One region of the Enterobacter sp. FW301-JW81 genome, then DNA from elsewhere that is predicted to be linked to it. Evidence: predicted binding sites of a transcription regulator. Region 1 holds the regulator's gene; each other region holds the start of a gene.
The links. Region 1 encodes CRP, which controls carbon source genes, mostly activating them, when cyclic AMP is high. Its sites were predicted from a motif close to ATGTGANNNNNNTCACAT; they were not measured.
Positions count from the first base shown of each region.

Region 2: a site for CRP is predicted at 2,214-2,231, ahead of udp (uridine phosphorylase). Genes of this name have one in related genera too.
Region 3: a site for CRP is predicted at 1,816-1,833, ahead of msrB (peptide-methionine (R)-S-oxide reductase MsrB). Genes of this name have one in related genera too.
Region 4: a site for CRP is predicted at 1,414-1,431, ahead of cdd (cytidine deaminase). Genes of this name have one in related genera too.

Region 1 is NZ_JBYTBA010000008.1:144,813-148,530, reverse strand. It holds gene AC3WOK_RS21305 (phosphoribulokinase) at 1-536, shown strand, start outside; gene AC3WOK_RS21300 (OsmC family protein) at 616-1,020, opposite strand; gene crp (cAMP-activated global transcriptional regulator CRP) at 1,332-1,964, shown strand; gene AC3WOK_RS21290 (YccS/YhfK family putative transporter) at 2,022-3,718, shown strand, end outside.
Region 2 is NZ_JBYTBA010000011.1:16,562-20,279, forward strand. It holds gene rmuC (DNA recombination protein RmuC) at 1-1,187, opposite strand, end outside; gene udp (uridine phosphorylase) at 1,329-2,090, opposite strand; gene AC3WOK_RS22860 (dienelactone hydrolase family protein) at 2,346-3,152, shown strand; gene metE (5-methyltetrahydropteroyltriglutamate--homocysteine S-methyltransferase) at 3,225-3,718, opposite strand, start outside.
Region 3 is NZ_JBYTBA010000001.1:494,286-498,003, forward strand. It holds gene AC3WOK_RS02325 (D-hexose-6-phosphate mutarotase) at 1-539, opposite strand, end outside; gene gapA (glyceraldehyde-3-phosphate dehydrogenase) at 614-1,609, opposite strand; gene msrB (peptide-methionine (R)-S-oxide reductase MsrB) at 1,951-2,364, shown strand; gene AC3WOK_RS02340 (YeaC family protein) at 2,421-2,684, shown strand; gene chiD (chitinase ChiD) at 2,745-3,718, opposite strand, start outside.
Region 4 is NZ_JBYTBA010000002.1:390,110-393,827, reverse strand. It holds gene AC3WOK_RS08785 (type 1 glutamine amidotransferase) at 1-88, shown strand, start outside; gene AC3WOK_RS08780 (CidA/LrgA family protein) at 273-668, shown strand; gene AC3WOK_RS08775 (CidB/LrgB family autolysis modulator) at 665-1,360, shown strand; gene cdd (cytidine deaminase) at 1,490-2,374, shown strand; gene sanA (outer membrane permeability protein SanA) at 2,502-3,221, shown strand; gene AC3WOK_RS08760 (glutamine synthetase family protein) at 3,343-3,718, shown strand, end outside.

The DNA of each region.
Region 1 (3,718 bases):
GCACCTTTACCCCCTGGCAGCCGCTGCCGGAACCCACCGACGTGCTGTTCTACGAAGGATTACACGGCGGCGTGGTCACGCCCCAGCACGACGTGGCGCGCCACGTGGATCTGCTGGTCGGGGTGGTTCCTATCGTTAACCTGGAGTGGATCCAGAAGCTGACGCGTGACATGAGCGAGCGCGGCCACTCGCGCGAGGCGGTGATGGATTCCGTCGTTCGCTCAATGGAAGACTACATCAATTACTTAACGCCGCAATTCTCCCGCACGCACATTAACTTCCAGCGCGTGCCGACGGTGGACACCTCCAACCCGTTTGCCGCCAAAACGATCCCTTCTCTGGATGAGAGCTTTGTGGTGATCCATTTCCGCAATCTTGAAGGCATCGATTACCCCTGGCTGCTGGCGATGCTGCAGGGCTCGTTTATTTCGCACATGAATACATTGGTGGTGCCGGGCGGAAAAATGGGACTGGCAATGGAGCTTATCATGACGCCGCTGGTGGAGCGGCTGATGGAAGGGAAGCAGATCGCATAATCATTTTTGCCCGGTGGCGCTGCGCTTACCGGGCCTACAATCCGTAGGGCGGGTAAGCGCAGCGCCACCCGCCAAAAGATTAAGCCTCGATCACTTCATACGAATGGGTAATTTTTACCGCTTTCTCCAGCATTAACGCCACAGAGCAGTACTTCTCCGCAGACAGGTCCACCGCGCGTGAGACCGCCGCGTCTTTCAGCGCTTTACCGGTGACAACAAAGTGAAGATTAATGTGGGTGAACAGGCGTGGCGCCTCTTCCCGGCGCTCTGAGGTGAGTTTGACCTCGCAATCCGTCACGTCATGACGGCCTTTTTGCAGAATCGACACCACGTCAATCGCGCTGCATCCGCCTGCCGCCATCAGCACCATTTCCATTGGGCTTGGCGCTTTATCACCGGAGTTACCATCCATCAAAATCTGGTGTCCTGACGCGGACTCGCCCAGGAACGTTAAACCTTCAACCCACTTCACGCGCGCTTGCATATTTTTGAACTCCAACGTTGCATTTTTGGTGACAGATTACGCGTGCGTTACATTTCTCGCAATGGAAGGCGACCTGCATCATGCTGAAGCGAGACACCAGGAGACACGCGGCGAAAGCTATGCTAAAACACTCAGGATGCTACAGTAATACATTGACGTTACACGTGTATGCAGAGGACATCAAACTTTACTGGCTGCGAAACGTTACGGTAGCCGACTTCCCAGGGTATGGGTAAGAATTCGATTGCAACCCCAGAGTCCGGATGCATCTGATGACTCTGGTGACAGCTTATAACAGAGGATAACAGCGCATGGTGCTTGGCAAACCGCAAACAGACCCGACTCTCGAATGGTTCTTGTCTCATTGCCACATTCATAAGTACCCATCGAAGAGCACGCTGATTCACCAGGGTGAAAAAGCGGAAACGTTGTATTACATCGTTAAAGGCTCGGTGGCAGTGCTGATCAAAGATGAAGAAGGGAAAGAGATGATCCTTTCTTATCTGAACCAGGGCGATTTCATCGGTGAACTGGGCCTGTTTGAAGAGGGCCAGGAACGTAGCGCCTGGGTTCGTGCAAAGACAGCATGTGAAGTGGCTGAAATTTCTTACAAGAAGTTCCGTCAGCTGATTCAGGTTAACCCTGACATCCTGATGCGTCTTTCTTCCCAGATGGCGCGCCGTCTGCAGGTCACCTCTGAGAAAGTGGGTAACCTCGCCTTCCTGGACGTAACTGGCCGTATTGCACAAACGCTGCTGAACCTGGCGAAACAGCCAGACGCAATGACCCACCCGGACGGCATGCAAATTAAAATTACCCGTCAGGAAATTGGTCAGATCGTCGGTTGTTCCCGTGAGACAGTGGGCCGTATCCTGAAAATGCTGGAAGATCAAAACCTGATCTCCGCCCACGGTAAAACCATCGTGGTCTACGGAACGCGTTAATTCCGCTTAAACGGCGTGTCACCGCAGGGTGTCACGCCGTTTTTGTCTCTACTCCCCATGTGGCGCAGGCTGATCTATCACCCCGAAGTTAACTACGCACTGCGACAAACGCTGGTGTTGTGTCTTCCTGTGGCCGTGGGCTTGATCCTCGGACATCTTCAGCAAGGTCTGCTGTTTTCTCTCGTGCCCGCCTGCTGCAACATCGCCGGTCTGGACACGCCGCATAAGCGCTTTTTCAAACGTCTGACTATTGGCGGCTGCCTGTTTGCGGGCTGCAGCCTCGCCGTACAGCTTCTGCTTGCCCGGGACATCCCGCTGCCGCTGATCCTGACCGTGCTGGCCATGACCCTCGGCGTCACCGCCGAAATCAGCTCGCTGCACGCCCGCCTGCTTCCCGCCTCGCTGATTGCGGCCATTTTCACGCTGAGCCTCGCCGGGAATATGCCGGTGTGGGAGCCGCTGCTGATCTACGCTCTGGGGACGCTGTGGTACGGGCTGTTCAACTGGTTCTGGTTCTGGCTGTGGCGCGAACAGCCGCTGCGTGAATCTCTGAGCCTGCTCTATGTGCAGCTGGCGGATTACTGCGAAGCCAAATATACCCTGCTCACCCAGCATACCGATCCGGAAAAATCCTTGCCGCCGCTGCTGACGCGCCAGCAAAAGGTGGTAGATCTGATAAGCCAGTGCTATCAGCAGCTGCACATGCTCGCCGCCAACAAAAACCACGAATACAAACGGCTGCTGCGCACCTTCCAGGTCGGTCTCGATCTGCAGGAACATATCTCCGTTAGCCTTCACCATCCGCAGGAGGTACAAAAGCTGGTCGAGCGCAGCCACGCCGAAGCGGTGATCCGCTGGAACGCGCAGACAGTATCGGCACGTCTGCGGGTCCTGGCTGACGATATTCTCTACCACCGCTACCCCACGCGCTTTAACATGGAAAAACAGCTCGGCGCGCTGGAGAAAATCGCACGCCAGCATCCGGATAACCCGGTTGGCCAGTTTGCCGCCTGGCACTTCAGCCGCATCGCCCGCGTGCTGCGCACGCAGCGCCCGCTTTATCCCCGCGATCTGATGGCGGATAAGCAGAAACGGTTGCCGCTACTGCCCGCGCTCAGAAGCTATCTTTCTCTTAAATCATCCGCCCTGCGCAACGCCGCCAGGATCAGCGTTATGCTCAGTACCGCCAGCCTGATGGGCATGGCGCTGCATCTGCCGAAACCCTACTGGATCTTAATGACCGTGCTGTTTGTCACCCAGAACGGCTACGGCGCCACGCGGGTGCGTATTCTGCACCGGGCCGGCGGAACGATGGCCGGGCTGATTATTGCGGGCGTGACGCTACACTTCCACGTGCCGGAAGGCTATACCCTGGCTGGCATGCTGGCGATTACGCTGGTGAGCTACCTGATTATCCGCAAAAACTACGGCTGGGCGATGGTGGGCTTTACGGTGACGGCGGTGTATACCCTGCAGCTGCTCACGCTCAATGGTGAACAGTTTATTGTCGCCAGGCTGATTGATACCCTCATTGGCTGCCTGATTGCCTTTGGCGGCATGGTCTGGCTGTGGCCGCAGTGGCAAAGCGGGCTGCTCAGGCAGAACGCCCACGACGCGCTGGAGGCCGACCAGCAGGCCATTCGATTGATCCTGAGCGACGACCCGCAGCCCTCCCCGCTGGCCTATCAGCGCATGAAGGTCAACCAGGCGCATAACGCCCTGTTTAACTCGCTCAACCAGGCGATGCAGGAGCC
Region 2 (3,718 bases), on a different contig from region 1:
AGGCTCTGCCCGACCGAAGACATGTCGTCCACGAAGAGGCGCATTTTGTCGTACAGCTTGCTGGCGCGTTCGGCAATCTGCTGCGCGTTGCGGCTCTGGTGCTCATAGCGCCAGAGGTTGGCAATAGTGCGCAAGGCCACCAGCAGCGTGGTAGGGCTGACCAGCATAATGTTGTTTTTGAGCGCTTCGGTGATCAGCTCAGGCTGTCTGTCGAGTGCCAGCAGAAACGCGGGCTCAACCGGGATAAACATCAGAACATAGTCCAGCGAGCGCAGGCCTGGCAGTTGCTGATAATCTTTTCTGCCGAGCAGGCGAATGTGGTTACGCACCGAGGCAATGTGCTCCTGCAGGGCAGACTCACGCGTATAGTCATCTTCCGCATTAAAGTAGCGCTCATACGCCACCAGCGTCATTTTGGCGTCAATCACCACATCTTTACCCTGCGGCAGCCGCACTATTACATCCGGCTGCATACGCGAGCGGGCATCGTTTTCGATACTCACCTGCGTTTCGTATTCATAGCCTTCCCGCAGGCCAGAGGCTTCCAGTACGCGGGTCAGTACCACTTCTCCCCAATTGCCCTGGGTTTTGTTATCACCTTTAAGGGCACGGGTCAGGTTGACCGCTTCCTGCGCCATTTGCGCATTCAGTTGCTGAAGATTGCGAATCTCATGCGCCAGCGTGTGGCGCTCGCGGGCTTCCTGACCAAAGCTGTCCTGCACCTGGCGGCGAAAACCGTCCAGCTGTTCGCGCAGCGGCGTCAGCAGGCTGTTCAGACTCTGGCGGTTCTGTTCGTCAACGCGACGGTTGCTGTGCTCGAAAATACGGTTGGCGAGGTTCTCAAACTGTTCGCTGAGGCGCTGCTCGCTGTTGATCATCTGGCGGATTTTGTCTTCCGCATGCAGTTGCGTGGATTCAAGGCGGGTGGTCACTTCGCGGAGATCGGCCTCCAGCGAGGTGTTGATATCGCGCAGATTACGCAGCTCGTTGTTGAGCAGCTCACACTCATCACGCCAGTGTTCGCTCAGCGCAAGCTGCTGCTTTGCCGCGCTTAAATCGGCGACTATCTCTTCGCGCTCTGCCAATTGATCGGCCTTCTGCTGCGCATGCTGATAGCTGGAAATGAGCCAGCCTATTGCCACACCCGCCAGCGCAATCACCGCATATACCAGGACTGAGATATCCACAATGCCCCCTGCATCAACGTATTACCCGCACAAAATAGGATTGTGCTGTATAAACGTCCAGTTTGAAAGGGTTTTCCTGCGAGGCGCTACGCAAAAAATCAAAGGCCGAACGTGTCGGCCTTTGATTTCGAAAGGAGAGGACTAGATCAGGCGACGCGCGGCTTCAACCACGATTTTCACCGCATGACTTTCAGTCTGCTTCATGGTTTCGGCGTTCGGGATTTCCTGCTGGGTACGGTTGACGATAACGCCCGCCACCATACCGGCACGCAGACCCTGGCTTGCGCACATGGTCAGCAGCGTTGCAGATTCCATTTCGTAGTTCATCACGCCCATGGACTGCCACTCTTCCATTGAGCCTTTGAAACGGCTAACGACGCGGCCGGAGAAGGTGTCGTAACGCTCCTGGCCCGGGTAGAAGGTATCGGAAGAGGCGGTTACGCCCACGTGGGTAGTCGCGCCCACGGATTTCGCGGCTTCAACCAGCGCAGTAGTACATTCAAAGTCTGCTACTGCCGGGAATTCCATCGGCGCAAAGTGCAGGCTTGCTCCGTCCAGACGTACGGACGCGGTCGTGACCAGCACGTCGCCCACGTTGATGTGCGGCTGAATAGCGCCGGTGGTACCGATACGCAGGAAAGTACGAATGCCCAGCTGCGCCAGTTCTTCAACAGCAATTGAAGTAGACGGTCCACCGATACCGGTAGAACACACGATCACGGCTTTACCATCCAGCTCTGCACGCCAGGTGGTGAATTCGCGATGGGCTGCCAGCTTGACCGGCTTATCCATCAGCGCGGCGATCTTTTCCACACGCTCAGGGTCGCCAGGGACGATTGCGAGCGTAGCCCCTTGTAAATCGTTTTTGGTGAGGCCGAGATGAAAAACATCAGACTTAGACATAGGTGACTCCTCTGTGGGTCGGTTAGTCAGAAGAAGTAAAACGGTACTTTACAGAAGCAGTAAGGATAATTTCGTGACGCAACTCACCATGAATGAAAATGATTGCATTAAATTTCCATAAAAAAGTGATTTACATCACATTAACAAGTTATATCGTCATGTGCTGCACAAAAGATAGACCGTTTAAGGCACTGTGAGTTGTTAACCTGGTGTCTATATTTACCTTTGCGCTAACTCATTGGTACGGAGAATGCCATGACTGAAAAAACCGGTTTTGCACCTGCTGCGGCCCCACATGCTTCAACCATCGTGTCGACGCCAGAAGCGGAAATTACGGCGGGTGAGACCTCCATTCCCTCGCAGGGGGAGAATATGCCAGCTTATCACGCACGGCCAAAATCGGCAGACGGCCCGCTGCCCATCGTGATTGTGATTCAGGAGATTTTTGGCGTTCACGAACACATTCGCGACCTCTGCCGCCGGCTGGCGCTGGAAGGGTATCTGGCCGTTGCTCCAGAGCTCTACTTCCGTCAGGGCGATCCGAACGACTACAGCGATATTCCCACGCTGCTCAGCAACCTGGTCAGCAAGGTTCCTGACGCACAGGTGCTGGCCGATCTCGACCACGTTGCCAGCTGGGCGGCGCGCAACGGGGGCGATCCACACCGTCTGCTGGTCACCGGTTTCTGCTGGGGCGGTCGCATTAGCTGGCTGTATGCCGCACATAACCCGCAGCTCAAAGCCGCTGTCGCCTGGTACGGTAAACTGGTGGGTGAAAAGACGCTGAATTCACCGAAACATCCCGTGGATATCGCCACTGAGTTAAATGCCCCGGTGTTAGGGCTGTACGGCGGTCAGGACACCGGTATTTCGCTGGATTCGGTAGAGACCATGCGCCATGCGCTCCGCGCGGCCAATGCGAAGGCGGAGATTGTGGTGTACCCGGATGCCGGACATGCGTTTAACGCCGATTATCGTCCGAGCTATCATGCAGAATCAGCCAAAGATGGCTGGCAGCGGATGCTGGCGTGGTTTAACCAGTACGGCGGGAAAAAAGCGTAAAAAAAGCCCGGTGGCAGTTACGCCTTACCGGGCCTTCAGGTAGGCCGGGTGCCACCCGGCAATGCAGATCCGTTACGCCTGACGCAAGTTCTGCGCCGCTTTCACCATGTTGGCCAGCGCCGCGCGGGTTTCCGGCCAGCCGCGGGTTTTCAGTCCGCAGTCCGGGTTTACCCACAGGCGCTCTGCCGGAATGCGCTGAGCCGCTTTTTTCAGCAGGGCTTCAATCCACTCCACGCTAGGCACGTTCGGGGAGTGAATGTCGTACACGCCCGGCCCAATCTCATTCGGATAGTCGAACTCTTCAAACGACTCCAGCAGCTCCATGTCTGAACGCGAGGTCTCGATGGTGATCACGTCAGCGTCCAGCGCGGCAATCGAATCCATGATGTCGTTAAATTCGCAGTAACACATGTGGGTGTGGATCTGGGTGTCGTCCTTCGCGACCGCGGCGTTGATGCGGAACGCTTCCACGCCCCACTGTAAATACGCATCCCAGTCGCTGCGGCGCAGCGGCAAGCCTTCGCGCAGCGCCGGTTCGTCAATCTGGATGATGCCAATGCCTGCGG
Region 3 (3,718 bases), on a different contig from region 1:
AGGCCGCTCACCTTCACTGCGCTGATATCACCCACGTTGAAGTAGGTGTGCAGGGCAGCAGTAGTTTCGAACTCACCGTGGGCTTCCAGTTCGATTTCGCAGGTTTTGCTCAGCTTAAAGCGGGCGTACAGGGTGAAATCGTGTGGCCAGAGGGCGCGGGTTTCGTCATTTGCCTGCAGCTCAAAGGTCAGCACTGCGCCGTTTTCATCTTCATTATGCGCTTTCAGGGTCCACTGCTGGTTACGGGCAAACCCGTGAGAAGGCAAACCCTGCTGTGCGGAAGGGCCGAACCACGGCCAGCAGATCGGTACGCCACCGCGGATCGCCGCCCCTTTTTTGAAAGAGGTCGCATCGCTCAGCCACAAACCTTCGGCTTCACCTTCCGGTTTCCAGGAGAGCAGGTGAGCGCCGTTCAGCGCCACGGAGGCTTTCACGCGCGGATGGTCAACGACGATAACGTCGGCACCGTCAATCTGACGGCGGGAGAGCACAGGGGTAAGTTGTTCGACTACCGGAAGTGCAAAAATTTTATTAATCATTAAGCAATCCTCTGTCTAAAAACAATAAAAAAGGCGACCGAAGTCGCCTTTTTGGATCAAACACTCATCTCAACTTATTTGGAGATGTGAGCGATCAGGTCCAGTACTTTGTTAGAGTAGCCGGTTTCGTTGTCGTACCAGGATACCAGTTTAACGAAGTTGTCGTTCAGTGCGATACCTGCTTTAGCATCGAACACGGAAGTGCACACTTCGCCGTTGAAATCGGTAGATACAACGTCGTCTTCGGTGTAGCCCAGAACGCCTTTCATTGCGCCTTCGGAAGCAGCTTTGATTGCTTTCTTAATTTCTTCATAAGAAGCAGCTTTTTCCAGACGAACGGTCAGGTCAACAACGGATACGTTAGGAGTTGGAACGCGGAACGCCATACCAGTCAGTTTGCCATTCAGTTCTGGCAGTACTTTACCTACTGCTTTAGCAGCACCGGTAGAGGATGGGATGATGTTCTGAGCCGCGCCACGGCCGCCGCGCCAGTCTTTGTGAGACGGGCCATCAACGGTTTTCTGAGTAGCGGTGGTCGCGTGAACGGTAGTCATCAGACCTTCAACGATGCCGAAGTTGTCGTTGATAACTTTAGCCAGCGGTGCCAGGCAGTTGGTGGTGCAGGATGCGTTGGAAACGATGTCCTGGCCAGCGTAGGTTTCGAAGTTTGCACCGCGAACGAACATTGGGGTGTTGTCTTTGGAAGGACCAGTCAGAACAACTTTTTTCGCACCCGCGGTGATGTGTTTACGCGCGGTTTCGTCGGTCAGGAAGATACCGGTAGCTTCAGCTACAACGTCAACACCGATTTCGTTCCATTTCAGGTTAGCTGGGTCTTTCTCAGCAGTAACGCGGATGGTTTTGCCGTTAACAACCAGGTGGCCGTCTTTCACTTCAACGGTGCCGTCGAAACGACCGTGAGTTGAGTCGTACTTCAGCATGTACGCCATGTATTCAGCGTCCAGGAGATCGTTGATACCAACGATTTCGATGTCAGAACGTTTCTGAGCAGCACGGAAAACAATACGGCCGATACGGCCAAAACCGTTGATACCTACTTTGATAGTCATATATTCCACCAGCTATTTGTTAGTGAATAAAAGGTTGCCTGTAAAATTACAAAAACCTTACGCAGCGTCAAGCGGAATCGTGTCAATCATTGCGACAAATCAATCCTGTGACTAACGTTTGTGCGACTGACTCGCCTCACTTTCCCTTTGAGCTTGCAACCACATGGGGGCTGCGCCCGGAATTTTAAAGTCCTCGCAGGATAAAAATGTGAACATGATCACAATTGCCTGACCGCCTTTTCGCGACACATAAGTTTAGAACAAAAGTGCACGCAAGGGTGTTAATGTTTTGTTAGAATCCGGGTTAAAAGATGTCTGTTTCTACAGCGAGATGTAAGCATATGTCGAACCAACGTAACCCTGACGATTTGAAAAAAAACCTCACAGAAATGCAGTTTTACGTGACGCAGAATCACGGAACGGAGCCGCCGTTCACTGGGCGTTTACTGCACAACAAGCGAGACGGCGTCTACCACTGCCTGGTCTGTGATGCCCCCCTGTTCAATTCACAAACGAAATTTGATTCTGGCTGCGGCTGGCCGAGCTTTTACGAGCCGGTGAGCGATGAGGCAATCCGCTACCTGACCGACTCGTCGCACGGTATGGTGCGCACGGAAATTCGCTGCGGTAACTGCGATGCGCACCTTGGACACGTCTTCCCGGATGGCCCTCAGCCAACGGGTGAGCGCTTCTGCGTCAATTCGGCCTCAATGAGCTTCACTGACGACGAAAACGGTGATCAGGTTAAGGGTTGAAAAAACGATTCAGCAAATTATTCCTTTGAAAGGGCGCGATTGTGAATATTGATGACATGATTAGCGGCATGACGCCGGAGATTTATCAGCGTCTGGTGACCGCCGTCGAGCTGGGAAAATGGCCCGATGGCGTTGCGCTGACGCCGGAGCAAAAAGAGAACAGCCTGCAGCTGGTGATGCTGTGGCAGGCGCGCAATAATACCGACGCGCAGCACATGACGATCGACACCCAGGGCCAGATGGTGATGAAGAGCAAGCGCGAGCTGAAAGAGGACTTCGGCATCACGCCGAAGCCGATTGCGACGATAAAAATGCAATAACGGCGCGGGTTGATGGCCTCATCAAACCCTCTCCCACAGGGAGAGGGTTTGATTGCTTCACTACTTGTGCGGGATCCCGAGCGACTCCGCCAGCTGCTTCGCTAGCCGGTTTTCGTCATCGGCGCCATACTCCCAGAACATTGCTCCGGCGAGACCTTTCTCTTTGATGTAGTCCGCTTTGATCGCAACGGAACGCGGGTTCTCATACGAAATCGCAAACAGCGCGTTGCCGTCGGCACCTTTCACCGACAGCCACGGGACTTTCGCCTGTTCATCCCAGTGCTCGGTAAAACGCTTCTGCGGATCGTTCAGCAGCTTCTTCACGATATCGTTGTACTTCACGTAGGTATCTTTGGTCAGGTCATAGCCGAGCGATCTGAACAACTCAATCTCCTGGGAACCGAAGTAGGGCTGGGTGACCGGATTTTTTTGCGCGTCGGGTTTGGTCCAGTCAATGCCCGGCTCCACCGCACGTTTTGGCACGCGGCCATAGAAACCGATCCCGAGGTTCATCTGCTGCGGCTTCAGCCCGGCGGCCAGATAGTTGTTCACCACAAAATCCACGCTGTATTTGTCCGCGGCGGCCACCGTCGGCCAGGCGCTGGAGTCATACAGGTTGGCGTTGAAGTACTGCGTACCGTACGCCATGTCGTAGGTCATCAGGTTGATGTAGTCGAGCAGGGGAGCGATGGCTTTCACATCCACCCAGCTTTTCGGACTTTCCGCATTGGCGCCCACCGCTATGGTCACCAGCTTTTTGTGCCCAAAGGCGGCGCGCATCTCTTTCAGCAGGGCGGTGAAGTTATCCCGATCGGCGGGCTGGCTTGCGACCAACCCCCAGGCACCGTTCACCGGGTACTCCCAGTCGAGATCGATCCCGTCCAGGCCGTATTTGTCGACAATCTCCTGCGCGGATCGGATAAACACCGCGCGACTCTCTGTGGTGGCCGCCGCGCCGGAGAAGCCACGGGCTCCCCAGCCGCCAACGGAAAGCAGGACTTTGAGATTTGGATTTTGCTTACGCAGGGTCGGGA
Region 4 (3,718 bases), on a different contig from region 1:
AACGGCGGAAAAAATCCGCTCCCATGATTATGGCGAAATGAACCAGGCGCTGTATTCCTTTCTCGATAAACTGACCGCCTCGCGCTGATGCAATCTCTGGCGCGTCACTTCGCCAGCGCAATCCCTTTCCTCTAAACTGTAGCCTGTCTCCATAAGGTGATACCGGACGTTCCATTCTGGAATGTCTGGTATGCTCAAAATTCATGATGTGATCCATGGCACATTTTTAGGTTTAATTGTATGATGAATGCGTTTCAGCAAGGACTATCACCATGAGTAAATCATTGAACATTATCTGGCAATATCTGCGCGCATTCGTCCTGATTTACGCCTGCCTGTATGCCGGGATTTTCATCGCGTCGCTGCTGCCTATCACCATTCCCGGCAGCATTATCGGTATGCTGATCCTCTTTGTTTTGCTGGCATTACAAATCTTGCCCGCAAAGTGGGTCAACCCCGGCTGCTTCGTTCTCATTCGCTATATGGCGCTGCTTTTCGTGCCTATCGGCGTCGGGGTCATGCAGTATTTTGATTTGCTCAAGGCCCAGTTCGGCCCGATTGTGGTCTCCTGCGCGGTCAGTACGCTGGTGGTTTTCCTGGTAGTGAGCTGGAGTTCGCATCTGGTGCATGGCGAACGTAACGTGATTGGGGAGAAAACAAAAAAATGATGGCCAATATCTGGTGGTCGCTGCCGTTAACCCTGGCGGTGTTCTTCGCCGCGCGTAAGCTTGCCGCACGTTTCAAAATGCCCTTGCTGAACCCGCTGCTGGTGGCGATGGTGGTGATTATTCCGTTCCTGCTGCTCACCGGCATTCCTTATGAACGCTACTTTGCCGGCAGCAAAATTTTAAACGACCTGCTGCAGCCCGCCGTTGTCGCGCTGGCCTTTCCGCTTTATGAGCAACTGCACCAGATCCGCGCTCGCTGGAAATCCATCATTACCATCTGTTTTGTGGGCAGCCTTGTGGCGATGATCACCGGGACGTCGGTGGCGATGCTGATGGGGGCTTCTCCGCAGATTGCGGCCTCTATCCTGCCGAAATCGGTGACTACGCCTATCGCGATGGCGGTCGGCGGCAGCCTCGGCGGTATTCCGGCCATCAGCGCGATGTGCGTTATTTTCGTCGGGATTCTCGGCGCGGTGTTTGGCCACACCCTGCTGAACGCGATGCGTATTCATACTAAGGCTGCACGTGGGCTGTCGATGGGCACCGCTTCGCACGCGCTGGGCACCGCCCGCTGCGCGGAGCTGGACTATCAGGAAGGGGCGTTTAGCTCCCTGGCGCTGGTGATCTGCGGGATTATCACCTCCCTGCTGGCCCCGTTCATTTTCCCGCTGATCCTGGCGGTAATGGGCTAAAATTTGCGATGCGTCGCGCAAATTTCATTTTGATTTCATAAGTTGCATACATAATGAGAAGTGGATCACATATAAAGCCCTGACGGCTCCGTAAACTACCGATCCATTAACCTTTATGAGGCAAACGCCATGCACCCACGTTTTCAAGCTGCTTTCGCCCAGCTTGCAGAGAATTTGCAGTCAGCCCTGGCTCCCGTTCTGGCAGATGCACACTTCCCCGCCCTGCTGACGGCTGAGCAGGTCACGATGCTGAAACAGGCAACGGGACTGGACGAAGACGCGCTGGCTTTCGCACTGCTCCCCCTGGCCGCCGCCTGCGCGCGGGCCGATCTCTCCCACTTCAACGTCGGGGCCATTGCGCGGGGCGTCAGCGGCACCTGGTACTTCGGCGGCAATATGGAGTTCCTGGGCGCAACCATGCAGCAAACCGTTCACGCCGAGCAGAGCGCCATCAGTCACGCCTGGTTGCGCGGTGAAAAAGCGCTGAGCGCCATTACCGTGAACTACACCCCGTGCGGCCACTGCCGTCAGTTCATGAACGAGCTGAACAGCGGGCTGCAGCTGCGCATCAACCTGCCGGGTCGCGCGCCGCACACGCTGGCGGATTACCTGCCGGACGCGTTTGGCCCGAAAGATCTGGAGATCAAAACGCTGCTGATGGACGAGCAGGACCACGGTTTCGCCCTGTCCGGCGATGACCTGAACCAGGCGGCCATTGCCGCTGCCAACAAGAGCCATACGCCGTACAGCAAGTCCCCGAGCGGCGTCGCGCTGCAGTGCCGCGATGGCCGTACCTTTAGCGGCAGCTATGCGGAAAACGCCGCGTTTAACCCAACGCTGCCGCCGCTGCAGGGCGCACTTAACCTGCTGAGCCTGAACGGCTATGACTACCCTGACATTCAGCGCGCCATTCTGGCCGAAATTGCCGATGCGCCGCTGATTCAGTGGGATGCAACCGCCGCGACGCTTAAGGCGCTCGGCTGTACGACGATTGACCGCGTGCTGCTTGCGTAATCCTTCCGGCGGGCAGAAATGCCCGCCCGTTTGCTGAAAAACCCCTCAGTTGAGTCTCTGTTTCTTGCGCTAACCAGGCGGGTAAAGTAGCCTGAGTTAAATTTCACCTTCGGTACGAGCCATCTGCATGTTAAAGCGCGTTTTTTACAGCCTGTCTGTCCTGGTCGGCATACTGCTGTTGATCGTGCTGGGTCTCGATCGCTGGATGAGCTGGAAAACCGCCCCCTACATCTTTGATGACCTGCAGGACCTGCCCTATCGTCAGGTTGGCGTGGTGCTCGGCACCGCCAAGTACTACCGCACCGGCGTCATTAACCAGTATTACCGTTACCGCATTCAGGGCGCGCTGAATGCCTACAACAGCGGTAAGGTGAACTATCTGCTGCTGAGCGGGGATAACGCCCTGCAAAGCTATAACGAACCGGTGACGATGCGTAAGGACTTGATTGCCGGGGGCGTGGACCCTGCCGATATCGTGCTCGACTACGCCGGGTTCCGCACCCTGGACTCCATCGTACGCACCCGCAAAGTCTTCGATACCAACGACTTCATCATCATCACCCAGCGCTTCCACTGCGAGCGCGCGCTGTTTATCGCCCTGCACATGGGCATTCAGGCGCAGTGCTACGCGGTGCCGTCGCCAAAAGATATGCTGAGCGTGCGCGTCCGCGAGTTTGGCGCCCGTTTTGGTGCCCTGGCCGACCTCTATATTTTCAAACGCGAACCGCGCTTTTTAGGCCCGCTGGTGCCGATCCCGGCGATGCATGAAGTGCCGGAAGACGCGCAGGGTTATCCGGCGGTGACGCCGGAGCAGCTGCTGGATATGCAGAAAAAAGAGAAAAAATAGGCCTGCCTTTATACTTTCTTTACGCCGGTCCTGACGCTTTTTATCCCCCCTTTACGCCGGCTCTTTTAACCTGAGTTCACTGCCGCTACGGCTTCATTGAAGAATGACTATGAACTCGATAATGAATGCGTTTTTCCTGAAAAGTCTTCGCCCGTATTTTAACTTCCCCGGTTTATCACTCCCCGGCAAACTCAATTCTGGCCTCTGGCTTGATGAAAAAATTGACGCCCTGCAGCACGACATTTCAGTAGAAGTGGCCGATTACCTGGAACGCTATCCGCAGACGAAACACGTTGACGTTTACCTGAACGATATCAACGGCACGATGCGCGGCAAGCGCCTCTCGGTGGAGAGCATGCTGACGCTGGAAAACGGCTGTTATTTTCCCCTTTCCGTCTACTCGATGGACCAGAAAGGAAAAATTGCGTCCCCGCTTCATGATGAACCCGACCGGCTCTGCCTCCCCGTTGCCGGCACCCTGCGCCCCTGTCCGCAGG